DNA from 2 places in the Roseateles sp. NT4 genome. Region 2 is predicted to be linked to the other one. Evidence: predicted binding sites of a transcription regulator. Region 2 holds the regulator's gene; the other holds the start of a gene.

Region 1 (7,975 bases), on a different contig from region 2:
GGGACAACGTTGTCTCGGCCTTGGCGCTCGACGCCCGCGGCCTGCTTTGGGCCGGCTCGCCCGAGGGCCTGCTGCGCTTTGATGGCTATGTCTTCCGCCGCTATCCCCTCAGCGGCCCCGACGGCCAGCTGCTGCCCGAGCAGTTCGTGCGCGCCATGCTGCCCGACCCGCGCGGCTGGATGTGGGTGGCCGCCGGCAACAGCGGCCTGGTGCGCCTGGACCTGGCCACCGGCCGTTGGGACCGCTGGGCCCGTGACGGCAAGTCGGCCGACGAGACCGCCCCCGCCGCCAACACCGTGCGCACTTTTGCGCTGGAGAAGGACGGCACGCTGTGGATTGGCGGCAGCGGCGGCCTGGACCGCTTCGACGTCAAGGGCCAGCGCTTCACCCACCAGCGCGGCAAGGAAGACGGCCTGCCCGACCCTCGCGTGCAGACCCTGCTGGTCGACAAGCAGGGCACGCTGTGGATAGGCACCTGGCGCGGCCTGGCCCGCAAGGCCGTCGACGGCCCCATCGAGACGCTGGATGTGGGCCTGGGCGACCAGCTCATCACCATGATCAGCGAGTCACTTGACGGCCGCATCATCATTGGCACGGCCCAGGGCCGGCTGCGCGCGCTGTCGCCCAATGGCCAGCCTTTGCCTTTCAGCCCCGGCGCCCAGCCCGGTGCCACGTCGGGCGTCTGGCCCGTCATGGCCATGGCCCAGCCCGACGCCGACGAACTCTGGTTCGGCGACGCCTCGGGCGTGTCGCGCCGCCGCGCCACCGATGGCGCCCTGATCGAGCGCCTGCCCGCCACCGGCGCCGGCAGCGCGCCCCGCAGCGATGTGCGCGCGCTGATGCGCGACCCCTCCGGCACCGTATGGGCCGGCAGCTATGGCGGCGGCCTGATGCGCCATGTGCCTTCGCTGCCGGGCCTGTCCATGGTGCGCGAAGCCATCGGCTCCGTGTCCGGCGGCCTGGATGTGCGCAGCATCCTGCAGCTGGACAACGGCGAGATCTGGCTGGGCACGCTGGCCGGTGGCATCGAGCGCCGCGACCGCGAGCTGAATCCCCTCGGCCTCGTCGCTCAAGGCGGCGGCGGCCTGCCGCCGGGCCGCGTCAATGCGCTGGGCCAGAGCAAGGACGGCTCGGTCTGGGTCGCCATCGACACCCAGCTGCTGCGCTTTGACACGCAAGGCCGCTGGAAGGAAACCCTGCGCAGCGGCAATGCCGTGCCGCGGCGCTTCCAGGCCACCGAGGATGGCGCGCTGTGGATCGCCACGCTGGACGGGCTGATGCGCTGGACGCCCGAGCATCCGCAGATGCGCGCCATCCCGACGGCCGGCCTCGTCGGCGGTACCGGCGAGGTCAATGCCTTTGCCGTGCTGCCCGACGGCAGCCTGTGGGCCGGCGGCGCGGCCGGCCTGTTCCGTGTTGCCAAGCCCGGCGCCGACGACCCGGTCGCCGAATGGGTGGAGCCCAAGGGCCTGACCGGCCAGACCGTGCTCGGCATGGCCGTCGACCTGGCCGGCCGCCTGTGGGTGGACACCGGCACCGGCCTGCACCGCCTCATCGACAGCGACGGCAAGAAGGCGCGCTTCGAGGTCGTCGGGGCCTCCGATGTCGGCGGCGCCTTCGGGGCCAACCTGCTGTTCGACAAGCAGGGCCGCATCTGGTCGCAGCGCAATATGTACGACCCGCACAGTGGCGAGCGCCGTGAGCTGGGGGCGGCCGACGGCGCCGACCTCGGCACCGGCTGGTTCCGCGCCTACGCCAAGCTCGACGACGGCCGCATGCTGTTCGGCGGCGCCCGCGGCCTGCTCGTCGTCGACCCCAACCGCTTCTCGCCCTGGACCTACAAGCCGCCGCTGGTTGTTTCGGAACTGCGCGTCGACGGCGAAGAGCGCGCCCTGCCCATGGGCGGCACCGACATCGTGCTGGCCCCCGGCGAGCGCGGCCTGAGCCTGGTCTTCGCGTCGCTGGACTACAGCCAGCCCAGCCGCAACCGCTACCGCTACCGCCTGCAGGGCCTGGACGCCGGCTGGATCGATGCCGGCACTCTGGGGCGCACGGCCACCTACACCAATCTGTCGCCCGGCCACTACCAGCTGCTGATGCAGGGCAGCAACCGCGACGGCGCCTGGAGCGCCAACGAACTCAAGATCGGCGTCGACGTGCGCGCCGCCTGGTGGCAGACGCGCTGGGCCCTGGCCCTCGCCGTCGTCGCCGCCGTGCTGCTGGTGGCGGCCATCGTCAGCATGCGCACCCGCCTGCTGCTGCGCCACCGCCGCGTGCTCGAGCTGCGCGTGCAGGAGCGCACCGAGGCGCTGGAGGCTGCCAAGGCCGCGCTGACGGCCAAGTCTGTCGAGCTCGAGGAAGCCAGCCTCACCGACCCGCTGACCGGCCTGCGCAACCGCCGCTTCCTGGATCGCCAGATGCCGGCCGACGTGGCCCTGGCCCTGCGCCACTATGAGGCTTCGGCGACCGGCGGCGACGAGGTCGAGAGCGAGCAGGACCTGCTGTTCTTCCTCATCGACATCGACCATTTCAAGCGCATCAACGACGCCCACGGCCACATGGCCGGCGATGCCGTGCTGATGCAGATGCGCGGCCGCCTGGAGCAGGTCTTCCGCGCCACCGACTACCTGGTGCGCTGGGGTGGCGAGGAGTTCCTCATCGTCGCCCGCGGCACGCCGCGCCGCCGCGCGGCCGAGCTGGCCGAGCGCGCCCGCCAGGCCATCATGGCCCAGCCCTTCGAACTGGGCGGCGAGCTGCGCCTGCCGCTGACCTGCTCGGTCGGCTTCTCGGCCTTCCCGCTGTGCACCAGCCTGCCGCGCGCGCTGGACTGGCATGCCGCCATCGACCTGGCCGACGCCGCGCTCTACGACGCCAAGGACACCGGCCGCAACGCCTGGGTGGGCCTGCTGGACGCCACGGCCGACAGCGAGGACGAGCTGCGCCAGGACATCCGGCGGCCGCTGGACAGCTGGGCTTCCAGCGGGCGGCTGACGCTGCTGCGCTCCAGCCGCAGCTAGGGCTGGATTCGAGCGGCGGCGCTTCCTACCATCGCCGCCATGCAAGCGCCCGCCGCCGCCCATCCGCCGCTGTCCTTCGGCCATGCGGCCCTGGTCGGGCGGCTGGTCGACGAACTGCAGGCCAGCCTGCGGCCCGGCGCCGGCAGCAGCACCGAGCCGGCCCTGGTGGTCGGCGTCTTCGGTGAATGGGGTGCGGGCAAGAGCCGGCTGCTGCAGACGGTGGCGGACGCGCTGCCGCCCGGCGATGGCGAGCAGGAGCTGACCGTCGTCGTGCCCTTCAACGCCTGGCGCTACGAGCGCGAGGAGCACCTCCTCGTGCCGCTGCTGAAGGTGGCCCAGCAATGCCTGCGCAAGCGGCTGGAGGACAGCCTGGGCGAGGACATCGGCCGCAACGAGCGCCTGTCCGACCGCTTCGAGCTGCTGGGCGACCTGGCCCAGACCGTCTACCAGCATGGCGGCCGCGACCTGCTGCAGGCAGCGCTGGCGAGCCAGGGTGTCGTGTTCAAGCTGCCCGAGCTCAAGCCCGACACCGACAAGCCCAAACCCTCGACCTGGGCGCGCTGGCGGCAGCGCCGCGAGGCCCTCAAGCTGGCCCGCCGCCTGGCCCTGCCGGCCGACGGACTGAACAGCCTTTACTACGACTTCCTCGAACACCTGAAGTCCGTCACCGGCCGCAACCCGCGTGCCCTGGCCCTGCACCGTGAACGGCTCAAGTACCGCGGCCTGGGCTGGTGGCCGCGGCTGCGCTGGCAGGTCCGCGTCGGCTGGCATTGGCTGGGCTTGGGCGAGTTGCCGGCCGAGCCCGACTTCCGCCTCAACTTCGTCTTTCTCGTCGACGACCTCGACCGCTGCCTGCCCGACAAGGCCGTCGAGGTGCTGGAGGCCGTCAAGCTCTTCCTGGAGGTCGAGGGTTGTGCCTTCGTGCTGGCCCTGGACGAGGAGGTCGTCGAGCGCGGCATCGCGCACCGCTACCGCGACTACGCCCTGCAGGGCAAGGAAGGCATGACGCCCATCACCGGCGCCGAATACCTCGAGAAGCTCGTGCACCTGCCGGTGCGCCTGCCGCGCCCGACGAGGGCCGAGGCCGAGGACTTCCTGCTGCTCAAGCACCCGGCCCTGTTCGGCGCGGAGGGCAAGCCCAACGAGCTGGCCCGCCTGGTGGCGGCCATCACGCCCTCGGTGCCGCGCAAGCTGCACCGCATGATCACGCTGCTGGAGATGGCCGACCGGCTCGGCACCCCGGTCGGCGGCCAAGGGACCGAGCGCCGCCACTGGCTGGCCATCGTCTGCGCATTGCAGCTGTTCACGCCCTCGCTCTACCGCTATGTGCGCCTGCGCGGCCCGACGCTGCTGCTGACGCTGGCCGACTGGCGAGCCGACGCCCGCCTGCGCGATCTGGATGCCCTGCGCGGGGAGCTGGCCAACGACGTGCGTGCAGTGACCTCGCCCGCCGAGCTGAACTACCGACTGGTGCTGCTGCGCCTGCCCGACCTCTGCGCAGCCATCCTGCAGAACCGTTCGGGCTTCGACCTGCTGGAGCTGCTGGCCCAGGTGGGCGAGCTGAGGCAGAAGGCGCCGCTGACGGCGACACAGCTCGGCGCCCTGCTGGCCTTCACCGAGATCAAGGCGGAAGACAAGGCGCCGGAGCCCGCGGCGATGCCGCCCGTGGCCGGCGCTGCCGTCGTGGCTGCGCCAGTGCCCGCCATGCCACCACAACCCCCCGTGGCCGAGAAACCGGCGGCGTCGGACCCCGTGCGAGCCCCTGCGGCCGCAGCCCAGCCCGCGCCGGCGCCTCCTGCTGCCGAGCCCGCGCCCGCCCCGCCCGTCAGGGCCGAGGTGAGGCTGGAGGACGAGCGCGGCCTGCTGGAGGCCCTGGTCTCGGGCGATCTGGAGGTCGTGCGCTTCGCGCTGTCGAAGGAGGGCGAGGCCCTGCGCGGCCGCAGCCTGCCGACGGGCTTCTGGGAGCTGCTGCGCAACTCGCCCTGGTTCACGCGCATCGGCGGCTGGATGGTCGACGGCATGCCGCCCGGTCCTGTCGAGCAGGTGCTGCGCGAGCTGCGCCCCCATCTGTCCCAGGCCATGGCCATCGATCTGCTGCGCACCTATGGCGCGCCGCTGCATGCGGTGCTGCGCCGCCCGAGCTGGGCGAGCCGGGTCAAGGTCGATGAGGATGGCCATTCACCCTTTGTGCTGGCGCCTGCGCTGGACACCGATCTGCGCATCTCGCTGGCGACGCGCGAGGCCGCCTCGGCGGCCGACTGGCAGGTGCCGCGGGGATGGCTGTGCCCGACCGAAGATGTGCTGTCCCACCGCGTGGCGGACTGCCAGGTGATGCTGAAGGTGGGCGCGGACGCACGCTTTGGTGTCTTTGCCCTGCTGACCCTCATTCGTGAAGGCGGTGCCCGCCCGGCGACGCAGCGTCTGCGGTGGATGGAGGCAGGCCACTTCACGGCGGGGTCGCCTTCCAGTGAGCCTGGGCGTTCGCCCGACGAGCGCGCGCCCTTGTCCATCCAGGTGCACACGGGCTTCTGGATGGCCGACACGGCCTGCACCTGGGGTCTGTGGTGGGCCGTCATGCCGGAAGGCATGCCGCCCGGCTGGGACAGTGACCACGATCACGACCCGGTGATGGGGCTTTCTCCGGATCAGGTGCTGGATTTCCTGCGCCGCTTGGAGCTGCTCCTGCCGCCCTGCCAGGCCGCGCTGCCCGACGCCGTCGAATGGGAATATGCCTGCCGCGCAGGCACGAACACGCCCTGGGCCTTCGGCATGGATGTCAATTCGGGGCAGGTGCGCATGCTGAGCTCCGGGCCCGTACCGGTGGCCAGCCTGCCGCCCAACCCCTGGGGCCTGTACGAGATGCACGGCAACGTGGCCGAGATCTGTGCCGACGGGGCCAGCTACCCGGGGTTGGACGGTTCGTTCGCCGGGCCAATGCGGGCCGATCGCTTTGTGCTGCGCGGCGGCTCTTTCGCCGACCCGCCGGCAGCGACTCGATCCGCGGCTGTCCAGATGCTGGAGAGGAACGAGGGTGCGGGCTTTCGCTTCACGCTGCGGGCACGCGAGAAGCCACCCATCGTCGGCTCCTCGGCCGCTGTCTAGGCGCCCGGCGCCGGCCCCCAGCCGAAAGGCGCCGGCAGCACCGCCAGGATGCGTTGGCGCAGCGGCGCATAGGCTTCGTCCACCGCTTGCCCCGCTCGCGGTGCCAACGGGTCCTGGTGGCTGCCGAAAGCCTCGTCCAGCTCGGCCCAGTCTTCGGCGCTGAACGCGCGTGCCGCGTGCGGCAGGATCTCGGTTTCCTCGCGCTTCATGTGGCGCAGATAGCGTGCCGAGTACACGTGCAGCTGCTGCTCGAACTTGTCACGCCGCGCCTCGCCCATCTGCTCCCAGGCCAGCAGGCTGTGCTGCAGCTCGCGGATGGCGCGCTCGCCCTGGGCATGGTCGACCTCCAGGTCGTCCAGCGTGTCGCGCAGCCCGGGCGCCAGCGCCCTCAGCTTGGGAAAGAGCAGCTCGCTTTCCTTTTTGTGATGCAAGCGTTCGGGAAATTCGTCGACATAGAACAGCATGGCCCGCAGTGCGCCGAAGTCGGGCAGCGTGCCGGCCCGGCGCTGCGCCGCCAGCAGCAGCGGCAGCGTGCGCAGCATGGCCGCGAGGGCGTCGTGCTCGGCGCGGATGACGCGCACGGCCAGGGGCATGGGCGTGGGAGACATGCTTCAAGCGTCGCGCCGGAAAGGGCAACTGGTATTGCGCTGGATCAAGCCACGTCCAGGCACCCCCGTAAAATCCCGCGTTTTGCCCTTCCAGCCCAAGAAAGCCCCGGCCATGACCGCAACGACCGCCTCCCCCACCCTCATGGCCAACGCGATCCGCGCGCTGGCGATGGACGCCGTGCAGGCGGCCAATTCCGGCCACCCGGGCGCCCCGATGGGCATGGCCGACATCGCCGTGGCGCTGTGGGCGCGTCACCTCAAGCACAACCCGGCCAACCCGCACTGGGCCGACCGCGACCGCTTCGTGCTGTCCAACGGCCACGGCTCCATGCTGATCTACGCCCTGCTGCACCTGACGGGCTATGAGCTGCCCATCGAGGAGCTGAAGGCCTTCCGCCAGCTGCACAGCAAGACGCCGGGCCACCCCGAAGTGGGCATCACCGTCGGCATCGAGACGACGACGGGCCCGCTGGGCCAGGGCGTCACCAACGCCGTCGGCCTGGCCCTGGCCGAGAAGCTGATGGCGCGCGACTTCAACCGCGAAGGCCACACGGTCGTCGACCACCACACCTATGTCTTCCTGGGCGACGGCTGTCTGATGGAAGGCATCTCGCACGAAGCGGCCGCCCTGGCTGCGTCGTGGAAGCTGAACAAGCTGATCGCCATCTACGACGACAACGGCATCTCCATCGACGGCCAGGTCGCGCCCTGGTTCGGCGACGACACCGCCAAGCGCTTCCAGGCTTATGGCTGGAACGTCATCGGCCCGGTGGACGGCCATGAGGTCGATGCCGTCGACGACGCCATCGGCCAGGCCAAGAAGAGCCAGGACAAGCCGACGCTGATCATTGCCAAGACCCACATCGGCAAGGGCTCGCCCAACCGCGCCAACACCAGCAAGGCCCACGGCGAGCCCCTGGGTGCCGAAGAGATCAAGCTGACCCGCGAGGCCCTCGGCTGGACGCACGAGCCCTTCGTCGTGCCGCCCGAGGTCTACACCGCCTGGGACCACAAGTCCGCCGGCGACCGCGCCGAGAGCGAATGGGACGTGCGCTTCGACAGCTATGCCGAAGCCCACCCGGAGCTGGCTGCCGAGTTCCAGCGCCGCATGGCCGGCGTGCTGCCCGCCGACTTCGCGCAGATCGCTGTCGATGCCGTCGTCAAGGCCCATGCCGAAGCCCAGACCGTTGCCAGCCGAAAGGCGAGCCAGCTGGCCCTGGAAGCCTTCACGCTGAAGCTGCCCGAGAT
Region 2 (7,975 bases):
AGCTTGTCCCCGGCCGGCGGCAGCAGCTCGGCGACGATGCGACGCTGCGGCTTGAAGCGCTGCGGCAGATGGGCATAGGCATACATCGCGATGCGATCGGGCCGCAGCCCGGCCACCTGGGCGATGGTGCGGGCGAAGCTGGCCGGCGTCTGCAGCGGCAGGCCATAGATCAGGTCGACGCTGAGGGACGCGAAACCCAGCTCGCGCGCCGATTGCATCAGCGCGGCGACGGACTCCAGCGGCTGCACCCGATGCACCGCCTTCTGCACACCGGCGTCGAAGTCCTGCACACCGAAGGACAGCCGGTTGAAGCCCAGCATGCGCAGATGGGCCAGCCGCGCCGCATCGACGGTGCGCGGGTCCACCTCGATGGACAGTTCGGCGCCGGGCAGCAGCCGGAAGCGCCGCCGCAGCATGTCCATCAGCAGGCTGAGCTCGTCGTCGGACAGGAAGGTCGGCGAACCGCCCCCCAGGTGCAGCTGCGACACCGGTGCCGCACCGCCCAGGGCCTCTGCCACGAGGTCCATCTCGACACCCAGCAGGTCCAGGTAAGGGCGCGCCCTCTCATGGTGGCGGGTGATGATCTTGTTGCAGGCGCAGTAATAGCAGAGCTGCTCGCAAAAAGGGATGTGCACATAGACCGACAGCGGCTGGATCGTGCCGCGCAGGGCCAGCGCCTGCAGATGCTGGGGCGCCTGATGAGCCTCGACGAAGCGATCGGCCGTCGGGTAGGAGGTGTAGCGCGGGCCGGCCACGTCGTGGCGGCGCAGCAGTTCGGGGTCCAGGGGTTTGTCGGTGACGGCAGCCATGCCGCCACTGTGCCCAGCAGCGACTTCAGCGGCCTTGATCCAGGTCAAGGACAGTGCGGGTGCGGCGGCGAACAATGCATTTCATGCTGACCACCCTGCCCCGCGCGATGCCCATGCCGATAATTCCCGACATGGCCACTGCACCCACCACTGTCGAGCCCCTCAAGGTCGCCTGCGCGAGCTGCAATCTGCGCGAACTCTGCCTGCCGGTGGGGCTGAACGCCAGCGAGCTGGACCAGCTGGACGGCCTGGTGGACCGGCGCCGCAACGTAGCACGCGGCGAGCATCTGTTCCGCAACGGCGAGCGCTTCGAGGCGCTCTACGCGGTGCGCACCGGTTTCTTCAAGACCTGCGTCGGCAGCGAGGATGGGCGCGACCAGGTCACGGGCTTCCAGATGGCCGGCGAGCTGCTCGGCCTGGACGGCATCAGCAGCGACCATCACCACTGCGACGCCGTCGCGCTGGAGGACTCGTCGGTCTGCGTCATTCCGTACACGCAGCTGGAGGAGCTGTCGCGCGAGTTCACCGTGCTGCAGCACCAGTTCCACAAGATCATGAGCCGCGAGATCGTGCGCGACCATGGCGTCATGCTGCTGCTCGGCAATATGCGCGCCGAGGAGAGGCTGGCGGCCTTCCTGCTCAATCTGACGCAACGACTGCAGGCGCGCGGCTTCTCGCCGAGCAGCCTGGTGCTGCGCATGACGCGCGAGGAGATCGGCAGCTATCTCGGCCTCAAGCTCGAGACCGTCAGCCGCACCTTCTCCAAGTTCCAGGACGACGGGCTGATGGAGGTCAAGCAGCGCCAGCTGCGCATCCTCAACCAAGCCGGCCTCCAGGCGCTGGTCAACAACAGCCGCTGCTGACGCAAAAAGGCCCCGCGGGGGCGCGCGGGGCCTCGAGATGCAAGGTATGGCGTCAGCCGACCTTGATCTCGCTACGCACTTCCTTCACGCCCGACACGGCCTGCACCAGCAGCACGGCCTTCTGGGCCAGGTCAGCGGTGGGCGCGACGCCCTTCAGGACAACCACGCCGCCGGTGGTGCTGACGGTCAGGGGCAGGGCCTGCAGGTCCTTGTCCTTTTGCAGGGCAGCCTGGGCCTGGCTGGTGATGGCGGCATCGCCGGCCGGCTGGGCCTGCGCCACTTGCTGGACCGGGGCGTCAGCGGGCGCCGGTGCTTGTTCGGCCGCGAAGCTCGCGGTCGCGGCACCCGCCATCAGCGTGGCGGTCAGCAGTCGGGCGAAGGTCGAGGTTTGTCGCATGCAGATCTCCTGAGGATGCGTGAATCGGAAGCAATGCCGGGTGGCACCACTACCGCCTTAGCGCAAAGCCCGTGCCAGCTCTGAAAATCCATTCCAAATCAACCACTTGAGGAATTTCTCACGAACGCGCCGGCGGTCCGCGGGCCGGTTTTGTCGCCGGGTGGCGACAGGCCAGCCCACCGAAACGCTAAGCGCTTGATTCGTCTGACAATTTTCTGTCGCCGGAATCCGACGGCTGAGCTAGGGGGGCCGCATCCGCGCGGAAGAGCTGCGGGTCCAGGCCATGCTTTTGCAGCAGGCGATAGAACTCGGTGCGGTTGCGATCCGCCAGGCGCGCGGCCTCGGCCACCTGGCCCGAGGTCAGCTTCAGCAGCTGGTTCAGGTAGTCGCGCTCGAAGCGCTGCTTGGCATGCTGGTAGTTCAGCACCTCGGCCGGCGGCATCTGCAGCGCGCGCTGCACCTGGGCCAGCGGCACCAGCGGCGCCGTCGCCAGCACGCAGACCTGCTCGACGACGTTGAAGAGCTGGCGCACATTGCCCGGCCAAGGCGCCGTCACCAGGGCCTCCAGTGCATCGGGGGCAAAGCCCTTGACCGGCTTGCGATGCCGCCCGGCCAGCGTCAGCAAAAAATGCTGGGCCAGCAGCGCAATGTCCTCGCGCCTCTCGGCCAGGGCCGGCAGCTGCAGCTTGACGACATTGAGGCGGTAGTAGAGGTCAGGCCGGAACAGGCCCTCGCTCATGGCCAGCTCCAGGTCGCGGTGGGTGGCCGACAGCACGCGCACATCCACCGCCACGGCCTCGTTGCTGCCCACCGGCCGCACGACGCGCTCCTGCAGCACCCGCAGCAGCTTGACCTGCAGGGCCAGCGGCATGTCGCCGATTTCGTCGAGGAAGACCGTTCCCCCCTCGGCCGCCGGGATCAGGCCCTGTCTATGGCCTTGGGCGCCGGTGAAGGCACCCTTCACATGGCCGAACAGTTCCGACTCCAGCAGGGCCTCGGGGATGGCCGCGCAGTTCACTGCGACAAAGGGCTTGCCGGCGCGCGGGCTGGCCTTGTGAATGGCACGGGCCAGCAGCTCCTTGCCCGTGCCGCTGTCGCCAGCGATCAGCACGCTGGCATCGGTGCCCGCCACCAGGCGCGCCTCGGCCAGCACCTCCGCCATGCGCGGACTGCGGCTGATGATTTCGCTGCGCCATGCGCCGTCGCCGTCGAAGGGCGCCGGGCCGGGCCGGTTCAGCAGCAGGGCCTGGTTGATCTTGTCCAGCAGCTCCTTGCCGTCGTAGGGCTTGGTCAGATAGGCATGGGCGCCGCGCGTGGTCGCCTCGACGGCGTCGGGGATGGACCCATGGGCCGTCAACAGGATGACGGGCAGCGAAGGGTGGCGGGCGCGGATCTCGTCGAACAGGGCCAGGCCGTCCAGGCCGGGCAGGCGCACGTCGGTGATGACCAGGGCCGGCAGCTTGACGGCCAGATGGGCGAGTGCGGCCTCTGCACTGGCGACGGCCTGCACGGCGTGGCCGGCCGCGGTCAGCCGCATGGTCATCAGGCGCAGCAGGTCGGTGTCGTCGTCGACGACCAGGATGGCGGCGGGTGTGCTCATGCCCTGCCCTCCTTCCTCAACGCGGCGCCGCGCCAGGCTTGGCGGGCAGGGTCTGCTCGATCGCCTTCAAGGCTTCGAGCTTCTCGTTGAGTTGCTCGTTGCGGCGCTGGCTGTCGCGCAGCTGCTGGTTGAGCTTGTCGACGTTGTCCTGCAGGCGGCGCTGCTCGGCCAGGCGTGCGGCCATCAGCGTGGCCAGTGGCTTCAGCGGTTCGGCTTGCGGGTCACTGGAGCTGGCCAGGGCTTCCAGTTGGGTCGCGGCCTGGGCCTGCTCGGCCGCGCTGCGGCCCTGACCGAGCTGCATGGCCTTTTGCAGATCGGTGGCATACGCCTGCACAGTCTTCAGGCCCTCATCGACAGGCGCGGGAGGCGCCGGCGGCGGCTCGGGGCAGACCGGCGCGGGAGGAGGCGGCGCCAGCGGCATGGGTGCCGGCGTCTGGCAGGCGGCCAGCAACAGCAGGCCGGTGATCTCAAGCAGTCTTCGCATGGGGTATCTCAAGGCGGAAATGGGCGCCGCGCTCGCTGGGCAGCAGGCAGCAGGAGCCGCCATGCGCCTGCACGATCTCGCGCACGATGGACAGGCCGATGCCGCTGCCACGGCGGGCGCCGGGGGGCTGAAGGCGGCCTTGGTAGAAGGGATCGAAGATGCGCTCGACGTCCTCGACCGCGACGCCGCTGCCCTCGTCCAGGCAGTCGATGGCGACGCTCGCCGCGTCCTCGCTCAATCTCAAGATGACGTTGCCACCCGGCGGGCTGAAGCGCACCGCGTTGACCAGCAAATTGGCGAGCACGACACCCAGCTTGTCGCCGTCGACCGCAGCGGTGACATCGACCGCTTCGAGCTGGACTTTCAGCCCCTTGGCCTGCCACAACAGGCGCTGATCGTCGACGACACGCTCCAGCAGAGGCTTCAAGGCCGTCGGGCGGCGGCGCAGCTGCTGAGCATCCGAAGCGAGCGACTGATAGCTCAGCAGGCCCTCGATCTGACGCTGCAGCGCGGCACTGTTGTCACCGAGGATGCGCACGATCTCGACCTGATCGGCCGTCAGCGGCCCGGCCACGCCGTCGCGCAGCAGGGCCGCGCCCTCGCGGATGGAGGCCATGGGCGTCTTCAACTCGTGGGAGATGTGGCGCACGAAGCGGGTCTTGTCGGACTCCAGCGTGGCCAGGCGCTGGCGCAGCCACTCCAGCTGGCGGCCGAGACGGCGCAGGTCCACCGGGCCGCGCACGTCGACGGGCTGGTCGAAACGGTTGTCGCCGAGCCGGCCGATGGCGGTCTCGACATCGGCCAGCGGCCGCAGCAGCCAGCGCCCGAAGCCCAGGCCCAGCAGGACCGCCAGCACGATGGCGCCGACAACGAGGGCGCTGATCAGCCGCCGCTGCTGCTCCAGTTCGGCCAGCACGGCGTCGCTGCGCCTGTCCATGGCCTGCTGGCCTTGCTGCGTCAACGCCTGGTTGAGGCCGTGCATGCGAGCGAACAAGGGGTTCAGGCGTTGCAGGGCAGCTTGTCGGGCGCGACCCGGGTTCTGCAGGATGCGCCAGGCCGCATCGGCCTGAGCACCCCAGTCGGCGAAAAGCTGGCGCGCGGCCGGCTCCGTCAGCGTGTGCGTCAGCTCGGCCTGGGTATCGCGCGCCTCAGCCCAGGCCGCCTGGAAGCGTTCGCGCAAGGCCCCGTCGTCCAGCACCAGGAACTGGCGCGCGCTGCGCTCCATGGCCACGGTGCGCTCGGCCAGGCGCTGCACCTGGGATGTCAGTGTTGCGGCGTCCTGGGAGGCTTCACGGCCTTGCAGAGCCAGATGCTCCAAGGCCAGCATGGCCTGGGCCGCGGCGCCGCCCAGGGCGATGGCGATCAGCAGGAAGACGGCCAGCAGGCCCTGGCGAAAGGACAGGCCACGCAGGCCCTCGCTGCGCAGGCGCTGCCAGGCCGAGTCGGTGGAAGACGTGGGCTCGGAGCTTGAGTGGGCAGGTGCGGAAAGGAAATGGGCGGACATCGTGCAGGCGCGCGCCGCATGCTAAGAGTCCATCCCGCCAGCGGCTCTCCCCAGCTTCGCATCCATTGCAACAGCGCGAAACGGGGCTTGACCCGGAGCATTGCTGCGGCGCAGCAAATGAGGCGTAGGATCGGTTGCATGCGTCCCCAAGTCCTCATCATCGGCTGCGGCTTCGGCGGCCTGGAGGCGGCGCGAGCTTTCTCCGGCTCAGGCGCTGCTGAAGTCGACATCACCGTCGTCGACAAGACCAACCACCACCTCTTCCAGCCCCTGCTCTACCAGGTGGCGACCGCAGGCTTGTCGGCGCCGTCGATCGCGGCACCCATCCGCCACCTCTTCCGCGGCCAGCGCAATGTGACGACGCTGCTCGGCGAAGTCGCCGGCATCGACGCCAACGCCAAGACCGCCACGCTGAAGGACGGCGCCGTGCTGCGCTGGGACCACCTCATCGTCGCCGCCGGCGCCACCCACAGCTACTTCGGCCGCGACGACTGGGCGCAGCACGCGCCTGGCCTGAAGACGCTGGAAGACGCCTTCGAGATCCGCCGCCGCGTGCTGCTGGCCTTCGAGGCGGCCGAGCGCGAGGATGACCCAGCCCGGCGCGCAGCGCTGATGCAGTTCGTCGTGGTCGGCGCGGGGCCGACCGGTGTCGAGCTGGCCGGCACCTTCGCCGAGATCGCCCGCCACACCTTGTCCGGCGAGTTCCGCCGCATCGACCCGCGCCAGGCCAAGGTGCTGCTGGTCGAGGGCGGGCCGCGCGTGCTGGCCGCCATGCCCGAGGCCTTGAGCGAACGCGCCCGCGAGCAGTTGGTGGCCCTGGGCGTGGAGGTGAAGCTGAATGCCCGCGTGACCGGCATCGATGATCAAGGCCTGGACCTGACGACCGCTGGCGGGCCCGAGCGCCTGCACAGCCGCTGCGTCGTGTGGGCTGCGGGCGTGGCCGCGTCACCGCTGGGCCGTGTGCTGGCCGAAGCCACGGGCTGCGCACTGGACCGCGCCGGCCGCGTCGTCGTCGAGCCCGACCTGAGCCTGAAAGGCTTTCCTCACATCCAGGTCATCGGCGACCTGGCCGCGGCGCAGAGCCATGTGGCGGGCCGCGAGCCCAAGCCCGTGCCCGGCGTGTCGCCCGGCGCCAAGCAGATGGGCCGCTGCGCCGCCGCCAACATCAAACGCCGCCTGCGCGGGGAGGCGATCCAGGCCTTCCGCTACAGCGACTACGGCAACCTCGCCACCATCGGCCGCAACAGCGCCGTCGTCGACCTGGGCACGCCGGCAGGCCCGCTGCGCTTCTCGGGCTATTTCGCCTGGCTGTTCTGGCTGTTCGCCCACGTCTACTTCCTGATCGGCTACCGCAACCGCTTCGTCGTGCTGCTGGACTGGGCCTGGGCTTATTGGACCTATGACCGCGGTGCCCGCGTCGTCGCCAACGCGGGCCTCAGCGAGGCCAGCCCGGCGCGTGACGTGAAGGCCTGACGTCATCGGGCAAGCTGACCAACAGCAGTGACAGACTGGCCCCCAGGGCAATGACGGCCCAGAAGATCAGGAAGCTGAGCGTGTAGATCGCCTGCGCCGTCAACTCGATGGGCGTGGCGCCGAACCAGCGCAGCTCGGTCGGGTCAACAACTGCGAAGACCAGAGCCTCCAGCACGCCGGCGCTCAGGAAGGACGACCAGGCCACGGCCATCGCGAAGCGCCTGACGCGTGAGGGGCCGACCGGTCCAGTCATGGCTTCAGGCCAGCGGTGCCGGTGGCGGCGTGATTGCGGGCGGTCAGCGCCGGCACGGAATCGTTGCTGCGCAGGTCGGCCACGTCGTCGGCGGCCACGGCGTGGCGCAGTTCCAGCGGCGGGTCGGGATGCCGGATGGCCAGGGCCAGCGTGAAAAAGCTGGCGACGACGACGGCTGTCGGGCCGGCCACGACCAGCCAGACCATGGGCTGGCGCCAGGGCGATGTCGAAGGGATTGAGCGCATCGGGTTCTCCTGCCGCCTCAGCGCGGCACGACAAAGGTGGATTTCTCGGCAACGGTCTCGCCATCGGCCTCGCGCCGGATGCGCCACTGCAGTGGATGCGCGCCGGCTTTGAGCGCCTGGGCTGCCTCGGGCGGCATGCGCAGCGACACCGCCACCCAGCGCGCCCCGGCCGGTCCGACCTCGACCGTCGTCTCCTGGGTGAGTTGCAGACTGGGCAGGCCATCGGCCGCCAGGCGGTAGCGCTGCGTCGCCTCGGTGGCGTTCATGATCTGCAGGCGGTAGACGTTCTCGATCCAGCCGTCTTCCACCAGCCGAGCCAGCGAGGCGCGGTCGCGCACCACGTCGAC

Evidence for each region. Region 2 encodes FNR, which switches genes on or off when oxygen is low (the NO sensors DNR and NnrR bind a similar motif). Its sites were predicted from a motif close to TTGATNNNNATCAA; they were not measured.
Region 1: a site for FNR is predicted at 6,762-6,775, ahead of ACS5PN_RS16925 (hemerythrin domain-containing protein). Genes of this name have one in related genera too.

The regions. Positions count from the first base shown of each region.
Region 1 covers NZ_JBPZGZ010000002.1:1,542,533-1,550,507, forward strand. The annotation lists gene ACS5PN_RS16915 (diguanylate cyclase) at 1-3,017, shown strand, start outside; gene ACS5PN_RS16920 (P-loop NTPase fold protein) at 3,057-6,119, shown strand; gene ACS5PN_RS16925 (hemerythrin domain-containing protein) at 6,116-6,727, opposite strand; gene tkt (transketolase) at 6,840-7,975, shown strand, end outside.
Region 2 covers NZ_JBPZGZ010000001.1:1,487,280-1,495,254, forward strand. The annotation lists gene hemN (oxygen-independent coproporphyrinogen III oxidase) at 1-809, opposite strand, end outside; gene fnr (fumarate/nitrate reduction transcriptional regulator Fnr) at 941-1,672, shown strand; gene ACS5PN_RS06945 (BON domain-containing protein) at 1,725-2,069, opposite strand; gene ACS5PN_RS06950 (sigma 54-interacting transcriptional regulator) at 2,257-3,669, opposite strand; gene ACS5PN_RS06955 (hypothetical protein) at 3,686-4,153, opposite strand; gene ACS5PN_RS06960 (ATP-binding protein) at 4,137-5,657, opposite strand; gene ACS5PN_RS06965 (NAD(P)/FAD-dependent oxidoreductase) at 5,796-7,130, shown strand; gene ACS5PN_RS06970 (hypothetical protein) at 7,093-7,383, opposite strand; gene ACS5PN_RS06975 (hypothetical protein) at 7,380-7,628, opposite strand; gene ccoG (cytochrome c oxidase accessory protein CcoG) at 7,646-7,975, opposite strand, start outside.